Regions from separate parts of the Micromonospora sp. WMMD1102 genome, predicted to be linked through region 1. Evidence: predicted binding sites of a transcription regulator. Region 1 holds the regulator's gene; each other region holds the start of a gene.
The links. Region 1 encodes HrcA, which represses chaperone genes, less so after heat shock. Its sites were predicted from a motif close to GGTTNGCACNCTCNNNNNGAGNGTGCNAACC; they were not measured.
Positions count from the first base shown of each region.

Region 1 (5,060 bases):
ACGGCATCGACCGGACCTGGGGGCTGGCCGCCGACGCCGAGGTCAGCACCGAGGCCAACCCGGAGTCGGTGACCCCGGAGTCGCTCTCCGCGCTGCGGGCCGCCGGCTACACCCGGATATCCCTGGGCATGCAGTCGGTCGCCCAGCCGGTGCTGGCGATCCTCGACCGCCGGCACACCGCCGGCCGGGCGACCGAGGCGGCCCGGGAGGCCCGGGAAGCCGGGTTCGAGCACGTCAACCTGGACCTGATCTACGGGACGCCGGGGGAGCGGGCGGAGGACTTCGCGGCCTCGCTCGACGCGGTGCTGGCCGCCGGGGTGGACCACGTCAGCGCGTACGCCCTGATCGTGGAGGACGGCACCCGACTGGCCGCCCGGATCGGGCGGGGGGAGCTGGTGTACCCGGACGACGACGTGGCGGCGGACCGCTACCTGGCCGCCGAGGCGGAGCTGTCCGGGGCCGGTTTCTCCTGGTACGAGGTCTCCAACTGGGCCCGTACGCCGGCCGCGGCCTGCCGGCACAACCTGCTCTACTGGACCGGCGGCGACTGGTGGGGACTCGGGCCGGGCGCGCACAGCCACGTCGGCGGGGTCCGCTGGTGGAACGTCAAGCACCCGTCGAGCTACGCGGCCCGACTCGGTGCGGGGCAGTCCCCGGGGGAGGGCCGGGAGCTGCTCTCGGCCGGGGAGCGGCACACCGAGGAGGTGCTGCTGCGGGTGCGGCTCGCCACCGGACTGCCGCTGGCCGTCCTGGACGAGCCGGGGCGGGCGGGTGCGACCCGGGCCCGGGAGAACGGGCTGCTGGACGGCGCGGCGTACGACGCGGGGCGGGCGGTACTCACCCTGCGCGGGCGACTGCTGGCCGACGCCGTCGTCCGCGACCTGCTGCCCTGACAGCCCGATGGCCCGCGCCGGGTGCGGCACGGGCCATCGTCGTGGCTCGGGAATTACTTGATCATGCGAATGGTCATCGGGTAGCGGTACAGCACGCCCTCGTTGGCCTTCATGCCGGCGATGATCGAGAAGATCAGCACCACCACCCAGGCGATCAGCGGCAGGAAGAAGAGCACCACGGTGCAGGTCCCGACGACGAGCGAGACGATCGAGATGATGCCCCAGGTGATCTGGAAGTTGAGCGCCTCGACCGCGTGCGCGCGCACGGTCGGCGACTCGTTGCCCTTGGCGAGCAGCGCCACGAGCGAGGCGATGAAGCCGACCACGATGCCGCCGAAGTGCGCGATCAGGGCCCAGGTCTTCTCGTCGCTGTTGGCATAGCCGTGCGGTGCCGGTGCGCCGTAGGGGTTGCCGGGGTAGCCGCCCTGCGGCGGGTAGCCGCCCTGCGGCGGGTAGCCGCCCTGCGGCGGGTAGCCGGCGCCGGGGTATCCGCCGGGCGGCTGGCCACCGGACGGCGGGTAACCGGGCGGCTGGCCACCGGGCGGCGGGTAGCCGCCACCGGGGGGTGGGTAGCTCCCGCCCTGGGGCGGGTAGCCGCCACCGGAGGTCGGGTACGTCCCGCCGCCTGAGGTCGGGTAGGTGCCGCCACCGGACGTCGGATAGGTGCCGCCGCCCGAGGTCGGCGGGGGCGTGCCGGGCGCACCGTACTGCGGTGCGGCGGGCGGGGGATACCCCTCGCCCGGCGGCGGGTACTGGCCCGGGTTCATCGGGGTGGTCGGGTCCTGCGGCGGACCGCCGTATTCTCCGGGAGGGCGGGGCGGTTCAGTCATGGGGTCACGGTAGGACCAGCGCTCAACCGACGCCAGCCGCCCCCCCGGTCGAACCCGCACCCGCGGTCGAACCCGCACCCGTCCGGAGGATCGAACCCGCACCCGTCCAGCCGATCGGACTCGCGCCGTCCGGCGATCGAACCCGGACGATGACCGGCGGTGCCCGCCAGGCGCACCGGGGTAGGGTGTGCTGGCAAGCCTGTTGTCCAGCTTCGGATAGCCCTTCCAAATGATCATCGCGCGGGGTACGCCTTGGTCGTAGACTGGCACTCGCTACAGTCGAGTGCCAGGCAAGCCTGGCCCGACCGTCGTGGTCGCCCCGGTCGTTTCGCCCAGCCGGGGCCGGACGTCGCAGGGAGGTGAGGATGGGTCTCGACGACCGCAAGCTCGACGTGCTGCGCGCGATCGTGGAGGACTACGTCGCCACCCAGGAACCGGTCGGCAGCAAGGCACTTGTCGAGCGTCACCAGCTCGGGGTCTCCCCGGCCACCGTCCGCAACGACATGGCCGTGCTGGAGGAGGAGGGCTACATCCGGCAGCCGCACACAAGTGCCGGTCGGGTTCCCACCGACCGTGGCTACCGGCTCTTCGTGGACCGGCTCTCCCGGGTCAAGCCGCTGACCCCGGCCGAGCGCCGGGCGATCGAGCGGTTCCTGGTCGGCGCGGTGGACCTCGACGACGTGGTGCACCGTACGGTCCGGCTGCTCGCCCAGCTCACCCGGCAGGTGGCCGTGGTGCAGTACCCGAGCCTGGCCCGCTCCGCCGTCCGGCACCTGGAACTGGTGCCGATCTCCACCACCCGGCTGATGCTGGTCATGATCGCCGACACCGGCCGGGTCGAGCAGCGGCTGGTCGAGCTGCCGGCGCCGATCACCGCCGACGACGTGACCGACCTACGCCGGCTGATCAACGAGCAGCTCGCCGGCAAGAAGCTCGCCGACACCCCGCCGCTGGTCCAGGCACTCGTCGACGAGGTCGTCCCCGGGCTCCGCCCGGCGATGACCACGCTCGCCACGGTGCTGCTGGAAACCCTTGTCGAGCGGCACGAGGAGCGGCTCGCCCTGGCCGGCACCGCGAACCTGACCCGGGGCGGGCTGCTCGACTTCCAGGGCTCGCTGCGACCGATCCTCGAGGCCCTCGAGGAGGAGGTCATCCTGCTCAAGCTGATCGGCGAGGTGGAGCCGAACACCCTCCAGGTGCGGATCGGCGACGAGAACGAGATCGACAACCTCCGGGGCACCTCGGTGGTCAGCACCGGATACGGTCCGGGTGCGACCATCGTCGGCGGACTCGGCGTGTTGGGGCCCACCCGGATGGACTATCCGGGCACCATCGCCACGGTGCGGGCCGTGGCACGCTACGTCGGCGACGTGCTGGCGCAGAACTGACCACCACAGCTCACCCTGACGACCGGCGGACGGTACGCGAGACAGACATGAGGACACGGAACGCAGTGGCCAAGGACTACTACGGGATTCTCGGCGTCAGCCGGGACGCCTCCGACGACGACATCAAGCGCGCCTACCGCAGGTTGGCGCGGCAGTACCACCCGGACGTGAATCCGGATCCGGAGGCACACGAGAAGTTCAAGGACATCAACGCCGCGTACGAGGTCCTCTCGGACGACCAGAAGCGGCAGATCGTCGACCTCGGCGGTGACCCGCTGGCCCCCGGTGGCGGACCCGGTGCCGGTCCCGGCGGTGCGGGCGGCCCCTTCGTCGGCTTCCAGGACATCATGGACGCCTTCTTCGGGGCGGCCGGCGGCTCCCGGGGCCCGCGTCCGCGCACCCGGCCCGGTGCCGACGCGATCCTGCGGCTCGAACTCGACCTGCCGGAGACCGCGTTCGGGGTGGAGGCGCCGATCACGGTGGACACGGCCGTGCTCTGCACCACCTGCACCGGCGCAGGCACGGCACCCGGCACCCACCTGGCCACCTGCGAGGCGTGCGGCGGGCGCGGCGAGGTGCAGTCGGTGCAGCGCACCTTCCTCGGCCAGGTCGTCTCGTCCCGGCCGTGCACCGTCTGCCAGGGGTACGGCACGGTCATCCCGCACCCCTGCCCGACCTGCGCCGGTGACGGCCGGGTGCGCACCCGCCGCTCGCTGACCGTCAAGATCCCGGCCGGGGTCGAGGACGGCATGCGGATCCGGCTGGCCCAGCAGGGCGAGGTCGGCCCCGGCGGCGGTACGGCCGGCGACCTCTACGTGGAGATCCACGAGCGGCCGCACGACGTCTACTCCCGCAAGGGCGACGACCTGCACTGCCGGGTCACGGTGCCGATGACCGCCGCCGCGCTCGGCACCCGGCTGACCATCAAGACGCTGGACAGCGAGGAACCGGTCGACGTCAAGCCGGGCACCCAGCCGGGCTCGACGCTGCGGCTGCGGGCCCGGGGCGTGCCGCACCTGCGCGGTGCCGGCCGGGGCGACCTCTACGTGCACCTCGACGTGCGTACCCCGACCAAGCTCGACGCCGACCAGGAGCGGATGCTGCGCGAGTTCGCCAAGACCCGGGGCGAGGAGGTTGCCGAGCTGACCAAGCAGGGCGGCTTCTTCTCCCGGATGCGGGACGCCTTCAACGGCCACGGCTGACCCGCGCCGTGCCACCCCGGGCCGGTGACCGGTTAACCTGCTCGCCGTGAGTGCGCCGCTGTTCCTGGTCGAGTCGCTGCCGCCGGGCGACTCCGTCACCCTCGACGGGCCGGAGGGGCACCACGCCGTGACGGTGCAGCGGCTGCGTACCGGCGAGGAGCTGCTGCTCGCCGACGGGCGCGGCGGCACCGTCACCGCCGTGGTCACCGCCGTCGGCCGGGGCACCCTGACCGGCAGGGTCACCGCCCGCCGCTACGCCGAGCCGCCCGACCCGCGCCTGGTGGTGGTGCAGGGCATCGCCAAGGGAGACCGGGCCGAACTCGCCGTGCAGGCGATGACCGAGGTCGGGGTGGACGAGATCGTGCCCTGGGCGGCCGAACGCTCGGTGGTGCAGTGGCGCGGCGACCGGGGCGTCCGGGCCCGGGACCGCTGGGTGGCGACCGCCCGCGAGGCGGCCAAGCAGGCCCGCCGGCCCTGGCTGCCGGCCGTCGCCGGATCGGCGCAGGCGCCGGACGAGTCGACCCGGGCGCTGGCCCGGCGGATCGCCGCCGCGACGGCCGGTTTCGTGCTGCACGAGGAGGCGGTGGACCGGCTCGGCTCCGCCGAACTGCCGTCGACCGGCGACATCGTGCTGGTGGTCGGCCCCGAGGGCGGGGTGTCGCCGACCGAGCTGGCGGCGCTCGCCTCGGCCGGTGCCGTACCGGTCCGGCTCGGCCCCGAGGTGCTGCGTACCTCCACCGCCGGAGT
Region 1 is NZ_JARUBN010000001.1:5,704,805-5,709,864, reverse strand. It holds gene hemW (radical SAM family heme chaperone HemW) at 1-893, shown strand, start outside; gene O7626_RS25560 (DUF4870 domain-containing protein) at 947-1,723, opposite strand; gene hrcA (heat-inducible transcriptional repressor HrcA) at 2,089-3,111, shown strand; gene dnaJ (molecular chaperone DnaJ) at 3,177-4,313, shown strand; gene O7626_RS25545 (16S rRNA (uracil(1498)-N(3))-methyltransferase) at 4,360-5,060, shown strand, end outside.

Region 2 (5,060 bases), 2.5 Mb from region 1:
TGCAGCGCCGAACGGGTCACCTTGGCCGGGTCGATGATGCCGGCCTGGAGCAGGTCGACGTACTCACCGTTGGCCGCATTGAGGCCGTGCCCGGCGTCCAGGTTGCGGACCTTCTCCACCACGACGCCGCCCTCGAGGCCGGCGTTGACGGCGATCTGCCGCAGCGGGGCGTCCAGCGCGATCTTGACGATCTGCGCGCCGGTCGCCTCGTCGCCGGCCAGGTCCAGCTTGTCGAAGGCGGTCTTGCCGGCCTGGACCAGCGCGACACCACCACCGGGGACGATGCCCTCCTCGACGGCGGCCTTCGCGTTGCGCACCGCGTCCTCGATGCGGTGCTTGCGCTCCTTCAGCTCGACCTCGGTGGCCGCGCCGACCTTGATCACCGCAACACCGCCGGCCAGCTTGGCCAGGCGCTCCTGCAGCTTCTCGCGGTCGTAGTCGGAGTCGCTCTTCTCGATCTCGGCGCGGATCTGGTTGACCCGCCCGTTGATCTGGTCGGCGTCGCCGGCACCGTCGACGATGGTGGTCTCGTCCTTGGTCACCACGACCTTGCGGGCCCGGCCCAGCATGTCGAGGCCGACGGCGTCCAGCTTGAGGCCGACCTCCTCGCTGATCGGCTGCCCGCCGGTCAGGATGGCGATGTCGCCGAGCATCGCCTTGCGGCGGTCACCGAAGCCCGGCGCCTTGACGGCGACCGACTTGAAGGTGCCCCGGACCTTGTTGACCACCAGGGTCGCCAGGGCCTCGCCCTCGACGTCCTCGGCGATGATGGCCAGCGGCTTGCCCGACTGCATGACCTTCTCGAGGATCGGCAGCAGGTCCTTGACCGTCGAGATCTTGCTGTTGACGATCAGGATGTACGGGTCGTCGAGCACGGCCTCCATCCGGTCGGGGTCGGTCATGAAGTACCCCGAGATGTAGCCCTTGTCGAAGCGCATGCCCTCGGTCAGCTCAAGCTCGAGCCCGAAGGTGTTGCTCTCCTCGACGGTGATGACGCCTTCCTTGCCGACCTTGTCCATCGCCTCGGCGATGATCTCGCCGACGCTGGTGTCACCAGCGGAGATGGAGGCGGTGGAGGCGATCTGCTCCTTGGTCTCGACGTCCTTGGCGAGCTTGCTCAGCTCCTCCGAGACGTTCGCGACGGCGGCCTCGATGCCCCGCTTCAGGGCCATCGGGTTGGCGCCCGCCGCGACGTTGCGCAGGCCCTCCCGGACCAGCGCCTGGGCGAGGACGGTCGCCGTCGTCGTGCCGTCTCCGGCCACGTCGTCGGTCTTCTTGGCGACCTCCTTGACCAGCTCCGCACCGATCTTCTCGTACGGGTCCTCGAGCTCGATCTCCTTGGCGATGCTCACACCATCGTTGGTGATGGTGGGGGCGCCCCACTTCTTCTCGAGCACGACGTTGCGGCCCTTCGGGCCCAGCGTCACCTTAACGGCGTCGGCGAGGGTGTTCATGCCCCGCTCAAGGCCGCGGCGCGCCTCCTCGTCGAACGCGATCATCTTGGCCATACGGCGTTGTCCTCCTGGACACTCACGGCCGCCGGAGCCTTTGTCGGCCCCGAACCTGCCGCCTGATTACGCACCTTCGGACGTCACTACGGCACTGGCGGACGGGGCCGTCGGCACCCATTGGTGCCCCTCGACTCCGTCGCGCTGTGCGACAGTGACGTCCGCCGGCCGGGCCGGACAGCCCGCGACGACCGGCCATGTGCCGCGCACCCGCTGTGCGGGCCCGCGACCGTGGCCCTACCGCCCCGACCTGGCACTCACGCTATGCGAGTGCCAACACCTGTTTAGCACTCTCCCATGCCGAGTGCAAGCCGCTCACCGACCCTCAGGAGAGTTCGGCGGCAAGTCGGGCGCTGTTCACCGGGGCCTCGTGACCTCGCTGCTCGGTGTAGGTGACCAGGATCCCGACAAGCAGCGCCAGCTGGAGCGGTGCGCCGAGCACGGAACTGACGAGCGTGCTCACCACGGAGACGGCGGAGACGGCGGGCGGCGCGAACATCTCCCCCGGGGTCGCGGCGGCGGGGCCGAGCGTCACGATGCTCTCCAGCACCGCCAGCACCAGGCCGCCACCGAGCACCACGGCGGCCACCGCCGCGACCCGGCCGAGCACCATGCCGAACCGGGCGTGCGCCAGCTGGAACGTCCGCCCGATCGGATTGCGCCGCTCGAAGAGGTAGATCGGGCCGACGAGGCTCGTCGCGAAGGCGAGGTACACACCGGGCAGGAAGCACGCGCAGAGGCCGGCGAGGACCAGCAGGCCCGCCAGCAGGCTCCAGCCGAAGAGACCCGGCGCGCGGCGCAGCCCGTACCGCAGGGCGGCCCCGAGCGCCACCTCCTGCCCGGTCGCCTGCCGGGTGATCACCCAGGTCCCCGCCGCCCAGCCCAGGCACTGCACCAGGCCGGCGACGAGACCGACGGCCAGCACGATCCCGACGAGCAGCAGCAGGTCGCCCCAGAAGCCCTGCAACTCCCCCGGCAGGGGCTCGCCGCTGGGCGAGACGGCCGGCGGCCGCGGTTGCAGGGGCAACATGGCCAGGCCGACGGCCGCGGTCGGCAGCACCTCGGTGAGCAGGACGATCCACAGCAGCGGTCGCCCACCCCGCCGCGCCACCGACCAGCACCGTTCCCACCAGACACCGAGTCCGGCGCCGGGCGGCGGAACGAGGGGATCGCCCGGATCCGGATAGCCAGTCCAGCCCGAAAAGCCAGCCCCGCCCGGATAGCCGGGCTCACCCGTGAAGTGTCCTGAATTGCCGGTAGGGGGCGGCTCGACCACAGGCTCTCCTCTGGGCAGAGACGAAGGGAATCAACGCGGCACCGATCCTGCCGCCCGAGCATCCGTACGCCCGACCAGGAAAAGAGCTTCCGCGACCTCGGAGCTTCCCGCGGCCGCCGACGGGAACCGATCAGACCGACACAGAAAAGCCGATCCCGTGGCGAGCCAGGAGAGGCGCCGACGGTCAGGCGATGAGCCGGACCTGCTCCGCCTGCGGACCCTTCTGGCCCTGGGCGATCTCGAACTCGACGCGCTGACCGTCGTCAAGCGCCTTGTAGCCGTCCATCTGGATCGCGGAGAAGTGGACGAAGACGTCCTGCCCGCCATCGACCGCGATGAAGCCGTAGCCCTTTTCGCTGTTGAACCACTTCACGGTGCCCTGCGCCACGGTGCACTTCCTTACTTCGGTCGCGTCGGAGCTGCCCGAGCTCCGGCGACGCCCTATACCTGCCGGGGCCGTCGAGTCGTTTTCCCCAAATTCGATCATGAATTGAACGGATCCAACGAATCGAGCGGCCGAACCCGCACCGTACACCAAGGTCGGGTCGCAGCGCACTAGTCCAAAACGGTCACCAGGCCGAGAACCGGACGGTCAATTTCCCGGCTCTCACCCATTGGCGACCGTCGCTGCCCAGCTCAACCGGCCCGGACCGGACGGGCAGCTGCTCCGTCACCCGCCGAAACCGGGCCCCGTACGGCGTGCGACCATGACGGACGTGCCGGCTCCCATCCCGCAGACCACCGCCGCACCGGAGTCGGACCACTCCGCCGACCCGCCCGGCACGACCGGCCCGACCCGACCCGGCGGTACGACCGAATCCGGTCTCCGGCCGGCAGTCGCGCCGCCACCGGTCCGTCGGGTACGCCCCACCGACGCCGCCCGGATCCGGGCGATCCGGCTGGAGATGCTCGCGGACTCGCCACTGGCCTTCCTGGAGACGCTCGCCGACGCGGCGGCCCGGCCGCACGCCGAATTCGCCGCCCGGATCGCCGGGATGTCGGTCGGGTCCCGGACGGCGGCGTTCGTCGCCGAGGCCGGCGGCCGGGTCGTCGGGCACGCGGGCGGGCAGGCGGCGCCGGGCCAGCCGGGCGTCACAGTGGTCTTCGCCGTCTACCTCACCCCGGCCTGGCGGGGCACCGGCCTGCTGGCCGCCCTGGTCGAGGCGGTGGCCGACTGGTCCAGGGCGGCCGGGCGGCCGGAGTTGCTGCTGGAGGTGGTGGTCGGCAACGACCGGGCGGTCCGCGCCTACCAGCGGCTGGGCTTCGTCGACACCGGGGTGCGGGTGGCCCACCCGACCGTGCCCGCACTCCGCGAACTACAGATGCGCCGGAGCGCCTGACCCCGCCCGCCCGGTGTCGCCGGGCATCCGCTCAGCTGTGCCGGCGGGCCTGCACCACCCGGAACCGGTTGGCGACGTACGCGCCGTCGGTCAGGGCCGCGTTCGCCGCCGGGTTGGCGCCGCTGCCGTGGAAGTCCGAGAAGGCCGCCGACTGGTTCACGAAGACCCCGCCGGTGAGGTTGCAGGACAGGTGCACCCCGGTCTCGACCGCCGCCGTCTCGGCCTCGTCCAGCACGCTGGGGTCGGTCGAGTAGACCGAGGCGGTCAACGCACCCCGCTCGCCGACGGTCTGCCGGAGGACGGCCAGGCTGTGCGGGGTGGAGTCGGTGGCGATCACGAACGAGACCGGCCCGAACCACTCCCGCCCGTACGTGCCGATCTGGTCGGCGTCGAGCCTGGCGATCAGCGGCGTACGCACCACCGCGCCCGGGTAGTTCGGGTGCTCGACGGTCCGGGACGGCAGCACGGGCTCGCCGAGCCCGGCCGCCTCGTCGAGCCGGGCGAGCACCCCGTCGTTGACGATCGCGCCGGTCAGCTCGACGGCACGGGCCGGGTCGCCGGTGAGCTTGCCGACCGTCGCGGCGATGCCGGCGGCCACCTCGTCGACGCTCTTGTGCCCCTGGTCGGTGGCGATGCCGTCGCGCGGCACCAGGATGTTCTGCGGGGTGGTGCACATCTGTCCGCTGTAGAGGGTCAGCGAGAAGCCGATGTTGCGGCACATCCCGGTGAAGTCGTCGGTGGAGTCGACCACGATCGTGTTGACCCCGGCCTTCTCGGTGTAGACGGCGGCCTGCCGGGCGTTCGCCTCCAGCCAGTCGCCGTACTCGGTGGAGCCGGTGAAGTCGACGATCCGGACCTCGGGGCGGAGCGCCAGGGTGGAGGCGAGCTTCTCGCCGGGCGCCTCGGGGGCGAGCAGCACCAGGTTCGGGTCGAAGC
Region 2 is NZ_JARUBN010000001.1:8,200,568-8,205,627, reverse strand. It holds gene groL (chaperonin GroEL) at 1-1,508, opposite strand, end outside; gene O7626_RS37300 (hypothetical protein) at 1,834-2,619, opposite strand; gene O7626_RS37295 (cold-shock protein) at 2,969-3,172, opposite strand; gene O7626_RS37290 (GNAT family N-acetyltransferase) at 3,501-4,124, shown strand; gene paaN (phenylacetic acid degradation protein PaaN) at 4,156-5,060, opposite strand, start outside.
Region 2: the regulator HrcA is predicted to act here: its motif matches at 1,757-1,787, upstream of groL (chaperonin GroEL).

Region 3 (5,060 bases), 2.7 Mb from region 1:
GCCGGCCGCGCCCGCATCGCCGCCCGCGACGGCTCAGAAGAGCGCTCGGGAGCAGAGTAGGCACAGAAGTATCAGCACCACCGCGCCGCCGAGCATGCCGATGCCGTAGGTGAGCGTCCGGGCACTGCCCTCTTCGGCGTCCAGCGCGACGTGGTCCTGGGCGGGCAGCGGCCGGGGCGGCGCCGGCTGGACGTGCAGTGGCGGACGCCAACCCGGGGGCGGAGTGGTGCTGGGCGGCGGGCCGGGGTAGTGGATCTCCGGTCGTGCCGGTGGTGGCGCTGTGGACCCTGTGGTGGACCCCGGGGTGTCGGCGGGTGGTCCGGTGGGCCGACGCCAGAAGGCGTCATCGGTGGGGTTCCCGCTCTGCTGCGTCACGCTGTCCGACGCTATCAACCCGAGCCGATCGCGACCCGTCTCCGGCGGTCACCTACAGACGCTGTCCTGCGCTGGCCGGGTACGCTTGCCCGATGTCGGGGACCGAGGAGCAGCGCAGCCCGGGTGCGGGCCGGAACAGCGGCCAGCCGGTGGAGCTGACCGACGACCGGCGGGTGCTGCCGGAGCAGTCGGTGGACGACACCGACCGGGGCTGGGGCGAGCGCCCGGACTCCAACGACGAGCGGCTGCTGGCCGAGCGCCCGCCGCACTGGGACTGACCGCCTCAGCAGGACTGACCGCCGCAGCGGGACTTGGCAGCCCCGCCCGAACTGCCCCGAGCCGCCATGCCGGGTGGTTGGCCGCTCGGCCCGCACTGGGGCTGCTCGGCCGGCAGTGGGGCTCCGACGCCGCTGACACCACCTGCGGAAGGCTCGGCCGGCAGTGGGGGTGCTCGGCCCGCAGTGGGGCTGCCCGGCCGCACTAGGGCTGTCCCGCCCGAAACTGTGACCGACCCGCCGTGCCGGGTCGGTGGGTTGACCGGGGACCGGGCGCGGCGGCTACGAGCGAACGACGATGGCGAAGCGGGTGGACTCCGGCATCCCGACCGCCCGGTGCGCCTGTTCGGGACGTAGTGCCAGGTAGATCGCACTGGCGGCGCCGTCGGTCTGGCCCGGACCCAACACGTCGAGCACGAGCACCCGGGTCGCCAGGACGGTGGGCTTGGGCACCCGGCCCGCCGGATCCCCGCCGGGTGCGGCGAGGAGATCCACCCGGGCTCCCGGCCGGGCCACGGTCAACGCGGCCGGTTCGGCGAGCCGGATAGGCACCCCGACCGTCCCCGCCGGCACCGGCACCGCCGAGCCGGTCGGTAGTCCCGGGCCGCCCGGTGCTGCGCCGGGACGTCCGGCCGGCCCGCCTCCCGGCGACGGACCCGCCCCGGGCGGGCTTGCCGAGGTCGTGCCCCCGGCCGGTCCGCCGGACGGCGTCGGCCCGGCGGCCTCCCCGGTCGCAGCAGGCTGGTCATCGGCCGCCCCGGCCGGGTCCGGGGTGGCTGTCGCCCGGTCGGCGGCGGCACCGGACTGCGGGGCGGGGCAGGACGACGCCGGAGCGCGCAACAGGAGAAACCCGAACGCGAGCGCCGACAGGGTGCCGACCAGCAGCCAACGGAGGACCGAGCCGATGCCGGGAGGTGACCAGCGGGCCGGGCTCAGCGTGGCATCGCGACGGGTGGACTTACGGTCGGGTGCCACGGCGAACGAACCTCCCTCGGCCCGGCGACGCGGCGGGTCGGCGTCGTCCGGTGCGCAGCAGGTTAGGTCAGCTCGCGCCGAGGATGTGGCGGACAATCCACGCCCTGTGGATAAGTAACCGGGCTGTGGATAACTTTCCGGTCAGGTCGTGCTGGTCGAGGAGGATGACGAGGAGGAGCTCGCCTTCGGCTTGCTGCCGGAGCTGCTCGACGTGCCGTTGGTCGAGCCGGCGGACGAGCCGCTGCCGGACGCGCTGGACGAGCCGGAGGTGCTGCCGTTGGTCGAGCCGGAGTCGCCGCCGGAGCCGGTCTTCGCGGAGTCGCTCTTCGACGAGTCGGACTTGGCCGCCGCGGCGCCCCCCTCCGAGCCGTTGCGGGAGTCGGTCCGGTAGAAGCCGGAGCCCTTGAACACGATGCCGACGGAGTTGAAGAGCTTGCGCAGGCGACCCTCGCACGCCGGGCACTCGGTCAGCGGCTCGTCGGTGAAGGACTGCACCGCCTCGAGCTGGTGGCCGCACTCGGTGCAGGCGTACTGGTAGGTGGGCACGTTCCCCTCCGGATCTTGCAAGCCTGTTGGCACTCGACATATCCGAGTGCCAATGGTGCGGCATCGGAGGTGTTTTCGTCCAGCCGAAGTGTCCGGGCCGACGCCTGGGCCACACCCCGAGCCCCGATCCCAGTCTCAATCCGGGCCTCGACCCGAACCTTGATCCCGGTCTCGATCCGGCCCTCGATCGGAGCCGAGGTACTGGAGGCCGCCGGTAGGGGTGAGCACGGCACGTACCGGACGGTCGTGATCCGTCGCCGGGATCGAGTCGATCAACTCGCCGTCGTGCAACAGCGCCAGCGTGAGGGCGTCGGGAGCCACCCGGGCCAGGGCGCGGTCGTACGAGCCGCCGCCCCGGCCGAGCCGGACGCCGTGCCGGTCCACCGCCACCGCCGGTACGACGACCAGCTCGGCAACGCCGATCGCCTCGGGACCGAGCCGTCCGGTGCCGGGCTCCCGCAGCCCTCGACCGGCCGCGACCAGGCAACCCGACCCGGCGTACGGGGCCCAGTCAAGATCGAGGTCCGGGCGGAGTACCGGAAGCAGGAGCTGCCCGTCCCGTCCGAGCGCAGCGGCCAGCGTCTCCGGCAGTTCGACCCCACCCGGCTCGCTGCCGACCGGCACGTAGCCGGTGATCACCTGTGGTCGTACCCGCAGGACGAGGGCGCGTAGCTCGGCGCGGAGGCGCTCGGCGGCGGCCAGCCGGGCCGGGGCCGGCAGCGCCCGGCGGCGGGCCAGCATCGTGATCCGGAGTGCGCTCTTGCCCCGGGCAACCCCTTCATCCGAAAAATCCGGCACGTAACACTCCTGGGGGTAGGCCGGTTAACCAATGCGGTCGGGTCAGCATCGCAGCATCGGATGCCGAGCTTCCGGGGGGATGAGTGACGCTGCGCGGACGGTTGACCATGGCTTTCCTCGTCGTCGTGCTCGGGCCGGTGCTGCTCGGCGCGCTCTCGATCGCCGGTACGGTCGCCACGTCGAGCCGCCACCAGGCCGAGCACCGGCTCAACCTCGCCGCCGACGCCGTGCGTACGTCGATCGGTGCGCTCTGTCAACAGTTGCACGCCACGGCCGGTGCGCTGGCCGTACTCGCCGACCAGGCCAGCCGGACCGGCGCCGCCACCGAGGTGGTGAACCGGGCGCTGGCTGACGCGGTGCTGATCACCGGCCCGGCGGGCGCGGTCGACTTCGTCACTCCGACGGCACCGCCCCGGCCCTGGACGTCCTGCCCTGGCCCGGTCGGCCCTGGCCCGGTCGGCCCTGGCCCGGTCGGCCCTGGCCCGGTCGGCCCTGGCCCGGTCGGCCCTGGCCCGGTCGGCGTCGGGCCGGCGTCGCGTGCCCTGGCTGCCCGGGTCGAACTGCGGGACCGTGCCGGGGCGGTGATCGGCGAGGTCTGGTGCGCGCAGGCTCTCGACGCGGCGTTCGTCCGCCGGCTCGCCGCCGCCAGCGGAACCGCGGTGACCCTGCTGCGTGAAGTACCCGGGCCGGCCGCGACCTCCGCCAGCCCGCCGCTGCCGGCGGACCCCGCCCCGGTCCCCAGCTCCGCAGCCGCCGCCCCCGGGTCCGCCGGCAGCGGTCCGCCCGGTGCCCTCTCCCCGGACACCGGCACGGTCCCGCCGGGTACGGGTACGGTCTCGTCGGGTGGCGGTGCGGTCTCGCCGGGTACGGGTTCGTCGGGCGGGGCAGGCACGCCGGGTGCCGGTTCGTCGGTCGGGTCCGGGCCGGTTGACGGTGGGGCTTCGGATGCCGGACCCCAGGGCGGGGAGTCGCCGAGTACCGAGTCGACCGGGTCGAGGGCGGCCGTGCTCGCGGCAGCCCGCCGGATCTCCGGGGACAAGGTCGTACAGGCGAACGGCGGCCGGTACGTCCGCCGGGTCGGTCCGGTGCACGGGCAACCGCTGCCGCTGGTGCTGTCGGTACCCCGCGACCCGCCGGTGACCCGGTACGGCCCGCTCGCGGTCGTCGTACTGCTCGCCGGGGTGTTCGCGGTACTGGCCGCCGGCCGGCTCGCCCGGTCCACCACCCGGCCGCTGGCCGAACTGGCCCGGGCCGCCGACCGGGTGGCCGAGGGTGACCTGGCGACCCGGGTCCCGGTCCGGTCCCCGGACGAGGTCGGCCGGCTCGCCGACAGCTTCAACCGGATGACCCGGGAGGCCGAGTCCTACTTCCGGGCACTGGTGCTCAGTCGGCACCAGTTGCGGGAGCAGCTAAGCGTGCTCGGCGACACCCTGGCCAGCTCGCACGACCTGCACCGGATCCTCCAGCTGCTGCTCCGGGCCGCGATGGCCGCCACCGGCGCCCGGGCCGGGGTGGTACTGCTGCTCGATCCGAGGACCGGAGTGCTGGTCGGCCAGTGTGCCGAGGGCCTCGACCGGGCCGGCGTCGGCCCGGGACGGCCGATATCGACCGGCGGCCCCGGCGGCCCCGGCGGCGTCGCCAGGAACGGCGGCACCGCCGAGAACTGGGGGACTGCCGGGACGGGTACTCCGCAGGCCGCCGGGACCGGCGATCCGGGAGTTGGCGGAAACGGCGATCCGGGGAGCGCCGGGGCCGGCCGGCCGGCGGGCACCGCGCCGAGCGCCGGCTCCACTCGGGACCGGTACCCGGCCGGGTCGCGGATCGACCTCGTCGCAGAGGCCGGTGACCTGGGCGCTCCGGCGGGCGACGGTGCTGTCCGGCATACCTCGGCGCTGCGGGTACCACTCGGCAAGGGACTGCTCGGCACGGTGGTGGCCACCGGCGAGCCGCGCCGGGGTCGGCTGGACCGGGACGGGCCGCGCCTCTACGGCCGCGAGCCGCGCTGCCGGACCTACGTGGCCGTGCCGCTGCCGTCGTCCGTGCCGGCCGGCTCGGCGTCGTATCCCGGACCCGCCGGCTCGGCGTCGTACC
Region 3 is NZ_JARUBN010000001.1:8,450,450-8,455,509, forward strand. It holds gene O7626_RS38485 (translation initiation factor 2) at 34-375, opposite strand; gene O7626_RS38490 (hypothetical protein) at 468-653, shown strand; gene O7626_RS38495 (hypothetical protein) at 933-1,625, opposite strand; gene O7626_RS38500 (FmdB family zinc ribbon protein) at 1,767-2,171, opposite strand; gene O7626_RS38505 (5-formyltetrahydrofolate cyclo-ligase) at 2,307-2,969, opposite strand; gene O7626_RS38510 (diguanylate cyclase) at 3,551-5,060, shown strand, end outside.
Region 3: the regulator HrcA is predicted to act here: its motif matches at 2,196-2,226, upstream of O7626_RS38500 (FmdB family zinc ribbon protein).